3 regions of the Microbulbifer sp. GL-2 genome follow, and region 2 is predicted to be linked to each of the others. Evidence: predicted binding sites of a transcription regulator. Region 2 holds the regulator's gene; each other region holds the start of a gene.
What was found. The regulator LexA, encoded in region 2, represses DNA repair genes until DNA is damaged. The targets are predictions, from matches to a motif close to ACTGTNTNTANANACAGT.
Positions count from the first base shown of each region.

Region 1: a site for LexA is predicted at 1,665-1,682, ahead of ruvC (crossover junction endodeoxyribonuclease RuvC). Genes of this name have one in related genera too.
Region 3: a site for LexA is predicted at 2,667-2,684, ahead of recN (DNA repair protein RecN). Genes of this name have one in related genera too.

Region 1 is NZ_AP019807.1:700,846-705,638, forward strand. Features, by position in the region: gene ruvB (Holliday junction branch migration DNA helicase RuvB) at 1-424, opposite strand, end outside; gene ruvA (Holliday junction branch migration protein RuvA) at 449-1,060, opposite strand; gene ruvC (crossover junction endodeoxyribonuclease RuvC) at 1,118-1,645, opposite strand; gene GL2_RS03160 (YebC/PmpR family DNA-binding transcriptional regulator) at 1,793-2,536, opposite strand; gene aspS (aspartate--tRNA ligase) at 2,641-4,419, opposite strand; gene GL2_RS03170 (FmdB family zinc ribbon protein) at 4,496-4,765, opposite strand.
Region 2 is NZ_AP019807.1:4,463,132-4,467,924, forward strand. Features, by position in the region: gene GL2_RS19310 (class I adenylate-forming enzyme family protein) at 1-1,543, opposite strand, end outside; gene GL2_RS19315 (TIGR00730 family Rossman fold protein) at 1,723-2,361, opposite strand; gene lexA (transcriptional repressor LexA) at 2,526-3,131, shown strand; gene GL2_RS19325 (hypothetical protein) at 3,207-3,464, opposite strand; gene GL2_RS19330 (DUF6586 family protein) at 3,576-4,064, opposite strand; gene topA (type I DNA topoisomerase) at 4,065-4,793, opposite strand, start outside.
Region 3 is NZ_AP019807.1:2,339,326-2,344,118, forward strand. Features, by position in the region: gene fur (ferric iron uptake transcriptional regulator) at 1-12, shown strand, start outside; gene GL2_RS10170 (1-acyl-sn-glycerol-3-phosphate acyltransferase) at 58-663, opposite strand; gene recN (DNA repair protein RecN) at 946-2,616, opposite strand; gene grpE (nucleotide exchange factor GrpE) at 2,848-3,489, shown strand; gene dnaK (molecular chaperone DnaK) at 3,614-4,793, shown strand, end outside.

The sequences.
Region 1 (4,793 bases), 1.2 Mb from region 2:
TCATGATATCCAGCTGGTAGTCTTCCATGGCCGGATACAAAACCTCCTCCACATGGGGGCTGAGGCGATGGATTTCATCGATAAAAAGCACATCCCCCGGCTCCAGGTTGGTCATCAGCGCAGCCAGGTCGCCAGCCTTTTCCAGCACAGGACCGGAGGTGGTCTTGATCGCCACCCCCATCTCCGCTGCGATAATATTCGCCAAGGTGGTTTTACCCAGACCCGGCGGGCCGAACACCAGCGTGTGATCCAAGGCCTCTTTGCGCAATTTGGCCGCCTGGATAAAGATTTCCATCTGCTCGCGCACCACAGGCTGACCCACATAGTCCGAAAGGGTCTTGGGGCGCACAGCGCGGTCGTACTGCTCTTCCTGTCCTGTCGGCCCCACGGGCTCCGGAGCCACAAGACGGTCGGCTTCAATCATCGCTACAACTCCATCGCACTCAAATTACGCGGGCGCCATGCCCTTCAGGGCCAGGCGAATCAAAGTGGCACTGTCAGCGTCCGGTTGCTCCTTGCTAGCGCGAGCAACCATTTTACTGGCTTCTGTAGGCTTGTAGCCCAGCGCCGCCAGGGCGCTTTCAGCCTCGCCAGAGTGATTCACCTTGGGGGCGACAGCTGCAGCCATCAAAGGGATATCATTGGCATCACCAAAATCCGGGGTCAACTTATCGCGCAGCTCCACAATCAGGCGCTCGGCAGTCTTCTTGCCCACACCGGGCACTTTTACCAAAGCTGCAACATTATCCTCGGCTACGCAGCGCGCCAGGGCCGCGCCATCAAGCCCGGACAAAATAGCCAGGGCCATTTTGGGCCCTACGCCACTGACCTTGATCAGAGTGCGAAACAGCTTGCGATCGGCATCGCGAATAAAGCCATATAACTGCTGGGCCGTTTCAGAAACAGCCAGGTGAGTATGCAGCTGCACCGGCTGCCCCAGGGCGGGCAGTTCAAAAATAGTGGTCATAGGGGCGAGAACTTCGTAGCCAATCCCCTGCACATCTACCAGTAAAAGAGGTGGCTGCACTGCGGCCAAAGTGCCGCTCAGTCTTCCAATCATGTGTTATTCCAGGTCTGTTATATCTGCGCCCGCTATCGGGCCAATCCTATCAGCCGCTCACACACTGAGACGGCCACGGCGGAAACGACTGCGCGCACCACCAGCAGTGAATACCAGGGTCTGCTCGGTGTGCATATGGCAAAGGGCCACAGCAAGGGCATCGGCGGCATCCTCCTGAGGAGTCGCCGGCAGCGATAGCAGAGTCTTGACCATGTGCTGCACCTGTAATTTATCCGCAGCGCCGTTACCCACCACTGCCTGCTTGACCTTACGAGCCTCGTACTCGGCAACTTCAAGGCCGCTGTTAGCACCGGCTACGATAGCGGCACCACGAGCCTGCCCCAGCTTCAGTGCAGAGCCAGCACTTTTGGACATAAATACGCTCTCTATGGCCATTTGGGCGGGTTGGTATTGCTGGGCGATCTGGCTAATTGCATCAAAGATCAGCTTCAGTCGCCCTGGCAGTGGCCCCTCGGGTATTCGAATCACCCCACTGGCCACATAGCGGGCCTTGCCCCGCTCTACATCGATAATTCCATAGCCCGTTTTACGCGAGCCGGGGTCAATACCCAGGATTCGGGTCAAAAGGCGGCTCCCCAAAATATCTGTATGTTTATATAGTGGCGGAGTGTCCCAAGGTGGGAAGAGGGCGTCAAGGGAGAGCGGTGAGGGAGTGGGTCGAAAACCGCAGGTGTCAGGGCAGGATAACTCCTGCCCCGGGATGAACAGGCGTTAACCCAGCTCTTCCATTACCTCAGCGGGAATATCTGCGTTGGTGTAAACATTTTGCACATCATCAAGATCTTCCAGCATCTCGATCAGGCCCAGCACTTTCTCGGCACCCTCTTTATCGAGTGGAACCGTAGTGGAAGGAATCATGTCGATCTCGGCACTATCCGGAGTAAACCCAGCCTCTACCAATGCGTCCTTCACTGTCAGGTAATCCTGGAATTCAGTCGTTACCTCAACACTGCCATCGTCATTGGATTCAATATCTTCAGCTCCGGCTTCCAGGGCCGCATCCATAAGCGCATCTTCATCCACGCCGACTTCGTAGTACATCTGTCCCTTGCGCGAGAACAGGTAACTCACAGATCCATCAGTACCCAGATTGCCGCCGCGCTTGGAGAAAGCATGGCGAACCTCAGCCACGGTACGGTTGCGATTGTCGGTCAGGCACTCTACCAGCACCGCAACACCACCAACGCCGTAACCTTCGTAAACCACCGCTTCGTAGTTGTCTCCATCGGCATTTCCGGCGCCGCGAGCAATTGCCTTATCGATGGTATCGCGCTTCATATTTGCGCCCAAAGCCTTGTCGATAGTGGTGCGTAAACCCGGGTTATCATCCGGGTTCGGACCCGCTTTCGCAGCAACGGTCAATTCGCGAATAATCTTGGTGAAGACCTTGCCCCGCTTGGCATCCTGGGCCGCTTTGCGGTGCTTGATATTGGCCCATTTACTGTGTCCGGCCATTTTCCATCTCTCTTCAGTCAGTGTATGGGATGGGCAATATGCGAAGCGAGTTACCCATCAACACGGTTTGATGGGCTCACTTCGCATAGCCCTCCGGGTAAAAATCAGCTGATTTTTTCTTCCTTCTGGCGCAGGCGAATGCTCAATTCACGCAATTGCTTGGCGTCAACTTCCCCCGGCGCATCTGTCATAACACAGGCTGCACTCTGGGTTTTGGGGAAGGCAATTACATCACGGATCGAATCGGTACCGGTCATCAGCATCACCAGGCGATCCAGACCAAACGCCAGGCCACCGTGGGGCGGGGCACCGTATTTCAGCGCATCCAACAGGAAGCCAAATTTCTCGCGCTGCTCTTCTTCATCAATACCGAGGGTACGGAAAACCACCTGCTGCATTTCCTGATCGTGGATACGCACTGAGCCACCACCGAGCTCGGTACCATTCAGTACCATATCGTAAGCACGGGACAGGGCGCCGAGCGGGTTTTGCTCGAGCTCTTCCGGTGTACAGGAAGGTGCTGTAAAAGGATGGTGCAGGGCGGTGAGACTACTGTCGTCATTCTCTTCAAACATCGGGAAGGCAACCACCCACAGTGGCGCCCACTCAGAAGTGTAGAGATCCAGGTCTTCACCCAATTTGCAGCGCAATGCGCCCAGGGCCTCAGAGACAATTTTGGCATTATCGGAACCGAAGAAGATGACGTCGTCATCTTCCGCCTGCAGTCGATCTAGAATCGCCGCGCGAGTTTCCAATGGCAGGAATTTAACGATCGGTGACTGAAGCCCATTCTCAAGATCAGAGCGATTATTGACCTTGATATATGCCAGGCCTTTAGCGCCATAGATACCAACGAACTTTCCATAGTCATCCAGCTGTTTACGGGTCAGCTTTTTACAACCGCCGGGCACCTTGATCGCCGCGACACGCCCTTTGGGGTCATTGGCCGGGCCGGAGAATACCTTGAAGTCCACCTCGGTCATCAGGTCTTTGATTTCCACCATTTCCAGCGGGATACGCAGGTCCGGCTTGTCCGAGCCGTAACGCAGCATCGCCTGGTAATGGGTCATACGTGGGAACTCTCCCAGTTCAACGCCCTTCAGTTCTTTGAACAGCTTGCGCACCATACCCTCGGTGATCGCCATGATCTCTTCTTCGTCAAGGAAGGAGGTCTCGATATCGATCTGGGTAAATTCCGGCTGGCGATCTGCGCGCAGATCTTCATCGCGGAAACACTTGGCTATCTGGTAGTAGCGGTCGAAACCGGACACCATTAACAGCTGCTTGAACAGCTGCGGGGATTGCGGCAGGGCGAAGAACTTGCCCTCATGGGTTCGACTCGGTACCAGGTAATCGCGCGCGCCCTCCGGGGTAGCGCGAGTCAGAATCGGTGTCTCAATGTCGAGGAAACCGTGCTCATCCAGATAGTTGCGAATTGCCGTAGTCAGCTTGGAGCGGAAATAAAGGTTGTTCTGCATCTCCTTGCGACGCAGGTCAAGATAACGGTACTTGAGGCGCACGTCCTCGCCCACCTCAGTATGTTCATCCAGCTGGAAGGGCACGGTTTCAGCCGCGTTGAGAATTTCCAGCTCGGTGCCGTATACCTCTACTTCACCGGTATCCATATTCGGGTTTAAAGCTTCAGGCGCACGGGCGCGTACTCGACCGGTGACCTTCAGCACATATTCACTGCGCACGCGGTCAGCCATTTCGAAATGCTCAGCGGCATCCGGGTCAAATACCACCTGAACAATGCCCTCGCGATCGCGCAGGTCGATGAAGATCACACCGCCGTGATCTCGGCGGCGATCGACCCAGCCACAGAGGGTTACTACACGGTCTATGTCCGCGGAACGAAGGACGCCACAGTAGTCGCTGCGCATGGATGAAAATTCCCGTTATCAGTAGGTGAAAGATTAAATAGAGGGTACACCGCGCGGGCGGACCCGCACAGCGGGTCTAGGCCGTCTTCGCCGCCGCTTTAGCGGACTTGTCGCCTTTGGCATTACCACTATTGGCCGAGCCACCGGCCAGGTTTTTCTTGTTACCGGTCTTGAAATCGGTCTCATACCAACCGCCGCCCTTTAAGCGGAATCCAGCCGCGGAGATTTTCTTATGCAGCTCGGCCTGATCACAGGCTGGACAATCTTTAAGCGGGTCGTCGCTCATGCGCTGCAGGGCCTCCATTTCATGGCCGCAGGCATTGCACTGGTATTCATAGATCGGCATTACTCAGTACCTGGTGCTGTAAAAAGGG
Region 2 (4,793 bases):
CTAACTGCGTTTCAGCAAGCTTCTTAAGGGCCGCTCTGTCAATTTTACCTGTTGGATTAATTGGCATTTCATCCAGGATTTCGATCACCTCCGGAGCCTTGTATCCAACACGTTCTTTTGCACAACGGATAACCTCATTAGCACAGGGCTTAGGGGCATTTTTTTTCAAGGTGATATAAGCCCAAACATTCTCCCCATGCGCGTCGTCATGAATGCCAATGACGCCCGCAAGGTCCACAGCCGGGTGCGCCATTACAGCTTCTTCAACTTCCTGAGGTGATAAGTTTGAGCCATCGTGGACTATGATCTGCTTCTTTCGGCCGCGAAACCAGAAATATCCCTCGGAGTCGACACGCATAACATCGCCTGTATCGAACCAACCATCAGAGAACGCCTCCCTATTTGCTCGGGGGTTCTGCCAATAGCCTGCCATTACCGGGGTTCCACTGAGCCAAAGATTGCCATCAATATTAGGTGCTACCTCCCTGCCCTGCTCATCGCGTAGACTTACGGCGTAGCCTGGGGCAACAGTACCCACCGATCCGGCATTATCTGGTGAGAGCGACCGATTGAAAAGGCAGCCAGGAGCTTCTGTCAGTCCATATCCCTCCTGGATCACATGACCAGTTTTGTGAGTAAATTCTTTGGCAATGTTAACTGGAAATTTGTCTCCGCCCGTAAAGCACACACGAAGTGAAGTAAAATCTTCGCGCCTGGCCTTGGGGTTGCGTTCCATTGCAATAAATAATGCAGGAACCATAACCAAAATAGTTGGCCGGCCTCGCCTCAATATTGAAAGAATTTCTTCACCGTCAAAACTGTGAGGAATAAGGGTCTTCGCACCTACTGAGAGAGCTGCCAGAGCTGTTAAAAGCGATCCGACATGTGCGATTGAGCCACCTGGCAGTACTATATCGTCCTGGGTTAACTTTAGAGCAGCAACGAAACTAGCCACAATAGCCCCAAAGCTAAGCAAGCTATGGGCTACGCCTTTTGGTTTACCCGTACTCCCAGAGGTGAAAAATAAAAATGCAGGGTCATTAACAGCAGAGGTAGAAAATTTAGCAGACTGCCCCTTATTGTTAATCAAACCTTCAAAACTTGGGGCATTTCCGAGCGTACCACCAAAAGAAAGATAGCCTTTTTTTAATTTACCAATAAATCTGCTTGCCCGGACATCTCCACTTCGCTCAACGCCTATAATCAGTGATACTGCTGCACTTTTTTCAAGGGCATAGTCAATCTCTGGTGTGGTATATCTATAGTTTAATGGGACTACCACCAGCCCCACCTTCAAACATGCGAGATAAAAAATAAGTATCTCGCCGCAGTTGGGCATCAGGGATGCAACCCTATCCCCCTTACCTAAACCCATTGTGATCAACCCCAAGGCAAGGGCATTGATATCCCCCTGTAGCTCTCGCCAGGTCCAGGCCTGACTCCCGGAAACAAGTGCCACTTCACCAGGCTTACTTTTCAGGGCGGGCAGCAGGAGATTGGTTAAATTTGCAGGTCTCGACAATTGAGGGCCAAAAATTGGCACAGGCCAGCCTCCTGACTAAGGCACAAGCATCCCGTTAATCTGAGATAATCGGGAACAGGCATTTAGTGATATTTATAACGATTTCAAAAACCATCATATGGTCCAGAATGGATTTATGGGCAATATCACCCTAGCAACAGGCAGAAAAACCCTGCAACCAATTAAATAAATATTTTTTATTATTCCTTGTTGCGCATATATTTCATAATCAACTCCGCTGTCTCCTCGACAGTATCTACTATATGGAACAAATCCAGGTCGCTGGCATCAATACAGTTGCGCTCAAGCACTGTGTTTACCAGCCAATCATAAAGCCCTGCCCAGTAACGTTTACCAACCAGCACAATTGGGAAACGCCGCACTTTTTGTGTTTGAACCAGTGTTAACGCCTCGAATAACTCATCCAGTGTTCCATATCCCCCAGGTAACCCTACAAAGCCTACAGCATGCTTAACGAACATAAATTTACGAACAAAGAAGTAACGAAAATTTAAACTGATATCCTGGTAAGGATTCGCAGCCTGCTCAAATGGCAGCTCTATGTTCAATCCAATTGAAGTGCCAGGTTGATCGAAAGCACCACGATTGCAAGCTTCCATCAGCCCCGGTCCTCCGCCGGTAATCACCGGGATACCCTCCGCAGCCAATAGCTCCCCCAGTTTTACCCCCTGTTGATACTCCGGGCTGCCCTCCTCAAATCTTGCCCCTCCAAAAACGGTCACTGCTCCACTGAGCGGGACCAAACGTTCTATCCCATCAACCAACTCAGACTGTATCCGCAGGACACGCCACGCCTCTGGCATTTTCACATCCAACATTATTTTTTTCCCTCTTTGTCAGATCTTTCAACGATCGCTTTCATTCCTTGTTTTCATAAACAATGTAGCAGCTTATGAAGAGGCAGGTGTTAGGATTGCGTGAACCAAAATTCTGTATATAATCCCAGCAACTGTATATAAATACAGAAAAGCTAGGTAAATCTATGACCAATCTCACCGCACGCCAGGCTCAGGTATTAGAGCTGATCAAAACCTATCTCGATGATACCGGCTACCCCCCTACCCGAGCAGAGATCGCCCAGGAGCTGGGTTTCCGCTCGCCCAATGCCGCTGAAGAGCACCTGAAAGCATTGGCGCGAAAAGGAGCCATTGAAATGGTTGCCGGCGCGTCGCGGGGCATACGTATTCCGGATCATCAATCGGGCTTACCCATTGTTGGACGCGTAGCTGCAGGCAACCCTATTCTTGCTGCTGAGCATATTGAAGACTATTGCGACCTCCCTCCCAGCTTTTTCCACCCCCCTGCAGACTACTTACTTCGGGTGCACGGAATGAGTATGCGCGATGCAGGAATTTTGGATGGTGACCTTCTGGCAGTACAGAAAACCGAACAAATCAGGAATGGCCAGATTGTCGTTGCGAGAATTGACGAAGAGGTAACAGTCAAGCGCTTCCGGCGCAAAGGTAATCAGGCAACTGTGCAACTGCTGCCAGAAAATGAAGACTTTGAAACTATCCAGGTGGACATGCGAGACAAAAACTTTGTAATAGAAGGTTTGGCAGTGGGCGTTATTCGCCAGACTCCATAAAGCTCCCACCCAGCCCCCAATACAACAACAGCGGCCTATTGGCCGCTGTTGGATCACACTTTGTTAACCCTTCGATCAGTGGATCGTATGATTAACCGGCATTGACTCATCCTCTTCCTCAAAGTAGCCAGGCTCCAAATCATCCAGATTTTGTACTGCCTCAATACCGGCTTCCAGCATTGCGCGCGCTACGGCAACTTTGTGTTTTCTCAGAAACTGAAGACTCTCGGCTGAGAAAGAAATACTCACCAGAGGGTCCTCCTTGTGACCAGCGCGGCGCAATGCCACATCGCCATTGGCCAACTCAATAATTTCAAAAGTTTCGGAGGACATTCTCTTTTCCTTCACCACACATCAGTTTGCGCCCAGTGTACCACAGGCTAACTGGAAGTATCAGAGGCCTACAAACGGTGAAATATGGCACCCCGGTACCAGTACCTGCAACTAGCACTCTTCTAAATTGGCACGCTGCCTACGCACCAACTCACTCAGGGAAGCATGCCATTGCAGAAGCACTTCATCAGAAATAGTTACCAGCTCAGAAGCAGCGAGATTGTGCAGAGGAATAAGGTTGGGGCTATTGTGCTTAACCTCAGTATTTGATGGTGCTGAGACAAGCTGGGTCCAGGCCTGTAGTAACTGACTGAGCCAGCTACAAGGCTCCTCACTCAGCTGCTGCAGCTCTTTCACCTCAATACTGGCCCTACCTTGACTCTCAAGACTATCGGCAATCACCTGAAGGGAATCCGACGCAAGACCCAGCTGCAGCTGGTGGGAAAGCTCAGCAAGGAAAGCCCTATAAGCTTTCCAGAGCTGTAAAACGGCCGCCTCTTCCAGTGCAACCCTTTGCAGAGGAGTTTCACTGGAAAACTGCAGTAACAACTGAGTTTTGCGTAGAGCCGAAACTACCTGGCCAGTATGAGGGTTACTCATTTATTTCTTTGCAGCCACTTTTTTGCCCACGGGCTTACGCTTTGCCGCGGTAGCCCTGGTGCTGGTTTCAACCTGCCAGCTGCCACTACGATAGAACGCTTTCCAGCCGGTAGCTTTGCCTTCCTCCTCGGACTGGACATATTGCTCCTGGGTCTTTCGGCTAAAGCGAATTACTGTATCTCTTCCTTGGTCATCCTCCACCGGCGCCGAGAACAGAAAGCTGTATTTGGGGTCGATCTCACTCTTGTGAGGGAGCAATTCCTTCACAAGAGGTGCACGGGTTTCGCGGTTTTTGGGGAACTGGCTAGCAGCCAGGAACAGGCCCGAGGCTCCATCGCGTAATATGTAGTGATCTTCCACTTTCAAACATGCCAATTCAGGCATTGGTACCGGGTCCATCTTCGGCGGGGCAGGCTGGCCGTTTTTTAAAAGCTTGCGAGTATTTTTGCAGGCTTCATTGGTACAGCCAAAGTACTTCCCAAAGCGACCAGACTTGAGCTGCATATCACTGCCGCACTTGTCACACTCAATAATCGGGCCGTCATAGCCCTTGATTTTGAAAGTGCCCTGCTCTACTTCATATCCACTGCAATCCGGATTGTTGCCACAGATATGAAGTTTGCGGTGTTCATCAACCAGATAGCTATCCATCGCCGTACCACATTTGGCACAGCGGCGCTTTTCACGCAGTAATCGGGATTCCGCCTCTTCGTCCTTGTCCGCATCGAC
Region 3 (4,793 bases), 2.1 Mb from region 2:
AAAGAGAAGTAGAACTTTTAGGGTGCGGCGCCCGCCGCACCCATTTCATTTCGCTATTTATTTCTGTGGCTGGCAGGGCGGCGTGTAGAGTTCGGGGAATTTACCGATCTTGTCCGCGTAATACTCCCTCAACTTATGCAACTCGGCTTCCAGATTTTCACCCAGCTGGGCGATAGGGCCAATACCCACTTCCTTCTTGGAAAAATTGATTGAGCCCAATACCAACGGTACCTTGGCACTGCGCGCGATATGGTAGAAGCCGGACTTCCAGCGCTCAGCTATAGCTCGGGTGCCTTCCGGTGGGATCGCGATCACCAGTTCTTTGCGCAGCTTGAACTGGCGAACAGTGGCATCCACCAGATTGTTGGCCTTGCTGCGGTCTACAGCGATGCCACCGAACCAGCGCATGGGGCCGCCGAGGGGAAACTTGAACAGTTTATCCTTGCCCATCCACTGAGGGGTCATCTTCAGTTTGAGCGCGGCGAGAATAAAATAGTAGCCGTCCCAATTGGTGGTGTGGGGTGCTCCAATCAGTACGTACTTCTTCAGCTTTAGCGACTGCTGGTCGCCGTTAACGCGCCAGCCGTGCAACTTCAGTAGTAGCCTGGCCACCTGGCGAAGCAGGGGAGTGACAATGGGGGTGTTAAAAATCGTTCTCTGCATAAACTCGGCCGATACTACTCAAACAAAGTCAAACAAGCGGCCCAGTATATGGTGACTTCTACCGCCGCACCCAGTCATATTTGGTCTATTCGTCCTAAAACGGCACATATCACCGGTAGGCAGGCTATTTTGCCCGATTGTGTGGCGGTCATTTATTGATCTGCGGGATTTGATTGCACGGAAGGTGGATTTTGCTTTGTTTTACCTGCCTGTGCGGTCAGATTGAGCCGAGGTGGACGGCAGCCAAACAGGTGAAATAAACCTGCTTGGCTGTATCTCACGCTAGAGGGTCCTGGAGAGCATTTCCTCCGCGTGGGCCAGGGATTGAGCTGTGGGGGCGCCGCCGAGCATACGCGCGACTTCCTCGCGACGCTCGCCGTTTTGCAGCTCGCGCAGGGCTACAAAGGCCTGCTCGCCGTCACTGTGTTTTTCCACCAGGTACTGGCGGTGGGCCCGGGCGGCCACCTGTGCCAGGTGGGTAACGCAAATCACCTGGCCACTGCGGCCATTGCGAGCCTCGCCCAACTGGCGCAGCAGGCGCCCGACAACATCACCGGTGGCGCCGCCTATGCCTACATCTACCTCATCGAAAACCAGGGTGGGGGTGCGGGAGGTTTGGGCGGTAACCACCTGGATAGCGAGGCTGACCCGCGACAGTTCGCCACCGGAGGCTATTTTGCCCAGGGAGCGTGAAGGTTGACCGGGGTTGGTGGAAATGAGGATTTCCACCTCTTCAAGGCCATGACTGCAGGGCTTGTCCAGTGTCTGCAGGGCCAATTCCACCCGCGCGTGAGGCATGGCCAGGTCGGCCAGCTGTTGATTCACCGCAGTTGCCAAGGCCAGGGCAGCCTCTGTGCGCAGCTTACTTAACTTGCCGGCAGCCTTGCGGAACTGTTGCTCCAGCTTTTCACATTCCGCAGCGAGTCGCTCGAGGGCGCTCGCGGAACCTATGTCATCCAGCTCCTCCTGCAGCTGTTGCTGCAGGGGCGGCAGTTCTTTGGGTTGCACTCGGTGCTTGCGCGCTGTCTGGTAAATAGCGCTGAGGCGTTCCTCCACTTCCGACAGTCGCTCGGGGTCCATCTCAAAGCGGTCGATGTGGCGAGATAAGGTACCGGCCGCTTCATCTACCTGGATACGTGCGTTGTCGAGCATTTGCGCCACCTCCACCAGTGCCGGCGCTTGCTCGGGCATAGCTGAGAGGAGTTGCAGGGCGCGGTGCAGCTGCTCGGCGATATCGCCCTCGCCGCCGGACAACAATGCAGCCAGTTGATAACTGCCGTTGAGGATATCGCCAGCGTTGGCCAGTTGGCGCTGTTCGCTCTCCAGGGACTCTATCTCACCTTCGTCCAAATCCAGCTGTTCAAGCTCCTTGAGCTGGTATTGCAGCAGGTGACGTCGCGCTTCGGCCTCCTCGATGCTGTCGGCCAGGGTGCGATAACGGCGGTATTGGTCCTGCCAGGTTTTGTAACGGCTGCGGGTTTCGGCGGCCAGTTCTTGGGCCTGGGCGAATTCGTCCAGCAGACGCCGGTGGGTCTCTTTCTTCAGCAGGGACTGATGTTCGTGCTGGCTGTGGATATCTATCAGTTGCTCACCCAGGGCACGAAGCTGCAGTAGGGTTACCGGCTGGCCGTTGATATAAGCCCGTGAGCGACCATCGACACCGATGGTGCGGCGCAGGATGACTTCCTGTCCGGCATCCAGCTCCTGGGATTCCAGCCAGGCTCTGGCGCTCGGATGGTCGGAGATATCAAAGGTGGCGCTGAAATCTGCCCGATTGGCTCCGGCGCGCACCAGCTCGGCATTGCCGCGCCCACCGAGGGCGAGCCCCAATGCGTCCAGTGTGATGGATTTTCCCGCGCCGGTCTCGCCGGTAAGGGTGCTGGTACCGGGACCGAACTCCAACTCCAGTTGGTCCACCAGGGTAAATTGGCTGATAGACAGGTGCAGCAACATATAGAGATCGCTTCTGTGTCCTTTCTTATGGATGGGTGTGAAGCCCAATTAGTGGTTATTTATACAGTATTCGCACCTGGTTAGCTATAGCGTCAAGCGCACATTACCCTGCCGTTGTGCGCTAGCGCTAAAAACCACTTGAACTGTGCGGGGATGGCCCCATATAGCCTGCAGAGCCCGCGGGACGGGCCCCAACTCATTACTGACAGAGTCGACGCGACGGAGAAAGCAGTGGCCAGAGAGCGCAGCGAAGAAGATCAGACCAAAGAGGGAGTGCAGCCGGAAGCGCTGGCTGACGAGCACACAACAGCTACCGATGAGGCGGTTTCCGCGGAGATAGAAGACCCCTCCGCAGCCGAGCGCGAGCAGGCTGAGGATGCCCTGCACGAAGAGGCGGAAAGTGCCGATGCGCTGCACGATGAAATTATCAAGCTGCAAGAGCAGCTGGTGGTGCAGAAGGATATCGCCCTGCGCGCTCAGGCGGAGGAGCAGAATGCCCGCCGCCGCGCCCAGCAGGATATCGACCGCGCACGCAAGTTTGCAGTGGAAAAGTTGTTGCAGGATTTGTTGCCGGTTGTGGACAACCTGGAGCGCGCCCTCGCCACCATTGACAGCGCTGATGAATCCAACAAAGCGCTGGTGGAAGGTATTGAGCTGACCCACAAGTCTTTCGTCGATACCCTGACGAAAAATTCAGTGGAAGTTGTCGATCCGGCCGGCGAGCCCTTCGACCCGGAACTGCACCAGGCCATGACCCAGGTGCCCAACGGGGAGGTGGAGCCGAACACGGTTCTGGACGTATTTCAAAAAGGTTATCGCCTCAACGGTCGCTTGGTGCGCCCGGCCATGGTGGTGGTCAGCAAAGCGCCATAAGGCGGATATGTGAAGCGGCCTTGAATTTTATCGGCCGGCACCAATATAGCTGACATCAGAAGAATTATTCGCACGTTGTAAACAGAACAGAGCTGGCAGCGCGCATCAAACGAGGAATTTACAGATGGGAAAAATTATCGGCATCGACCTGGGTACCACTAACAGCTGTGTAGCGGTACTGGATGGTGACAAAGCGCGTGTAATCGAAAACGCCGAGGGCGATCGCACTACGCCTTCTATTGTTGCCTTCACTGACGACAACGAAATCCTGGTGGGCCAGTCCGCCAAGCGTCAGGCGGTGACCAATCCCCAGAACACTCTGTTTGCGGTTAAACGCCTTATCGGCCGCAAGTTTAAAGACGACGTTGTTCAGAAAGATATCAAAATGGTGCCATATACCATTACTGAAGCTGACAACGGTGACGCTTGGGTAGAAGTAAAAGGCGATAAAAAAGCTCCGCCGCAGATCTCTGCCGAAGTCCTGAAGAAAATGAAAAAAACCGCGGAAGATTTCCTCGGTGAGAAAGTGGAAGCTGCGGTAATTACCGTACCGGCCTACTTTAACGATTCCCAGCGCCAGGCGACCAAAGACGCCGGCCGCATCGCGGGCCTGGACGTTAAGCGTATTATTAACGAGCCGACCGCCGCAGCCCTGGCCTATGGCCTGGACAAACAGGGTGGTGATCGCACCGTAGCGGTATACGACCTGGGTGGTGGTACCTTCGATATTTCCATCATCGAAATTGCCGATGTCGACGGTGAAAAGCAGTTCGAAGTACTGTCCACCAATGGTGACACCTTCCTCGGTGGTGAAGACTTCGATATGCGTCTGATCGACTACCTCGCAGAAGAATTCAAGAAAGACCAGGGCATCGACCTGAAAGGTGATCCTCTGGCGATGCAGCGCCTGAAAGAAGCTGCAGAAAAAGCCAAGATCGAGCTGTCCTCCAGTCAGCAGACCGAAGTCAACCTGCCATATATCACTGCAGACGCTACCGGTCCCAAGCACTTGGTAGTAAAAATGACTCGCGCCAAGCTGGAAAGCCTGGTTGAAGAGCTGGTTAACCGCTCCCTGGAGCCGGTAAAAATCGCCCTGCAGGACGCCGACCTGTCCGCCTCCGGCGTAGACGAAGTGATCCTGGTAGGCGGTCAGACCCGTATGCCAATGGTTCAGCAGAAAGTGACTGAGTTCTTCGGCAAAGAGCCGCGCAAAGACGTTAACCCGGACGAAGCCGTTGCCATGGGCGCAGCCATTCAGGGCGCAGTTCTGTCTGGTGATGTAAAAGACGTATTGCTGCTGGACG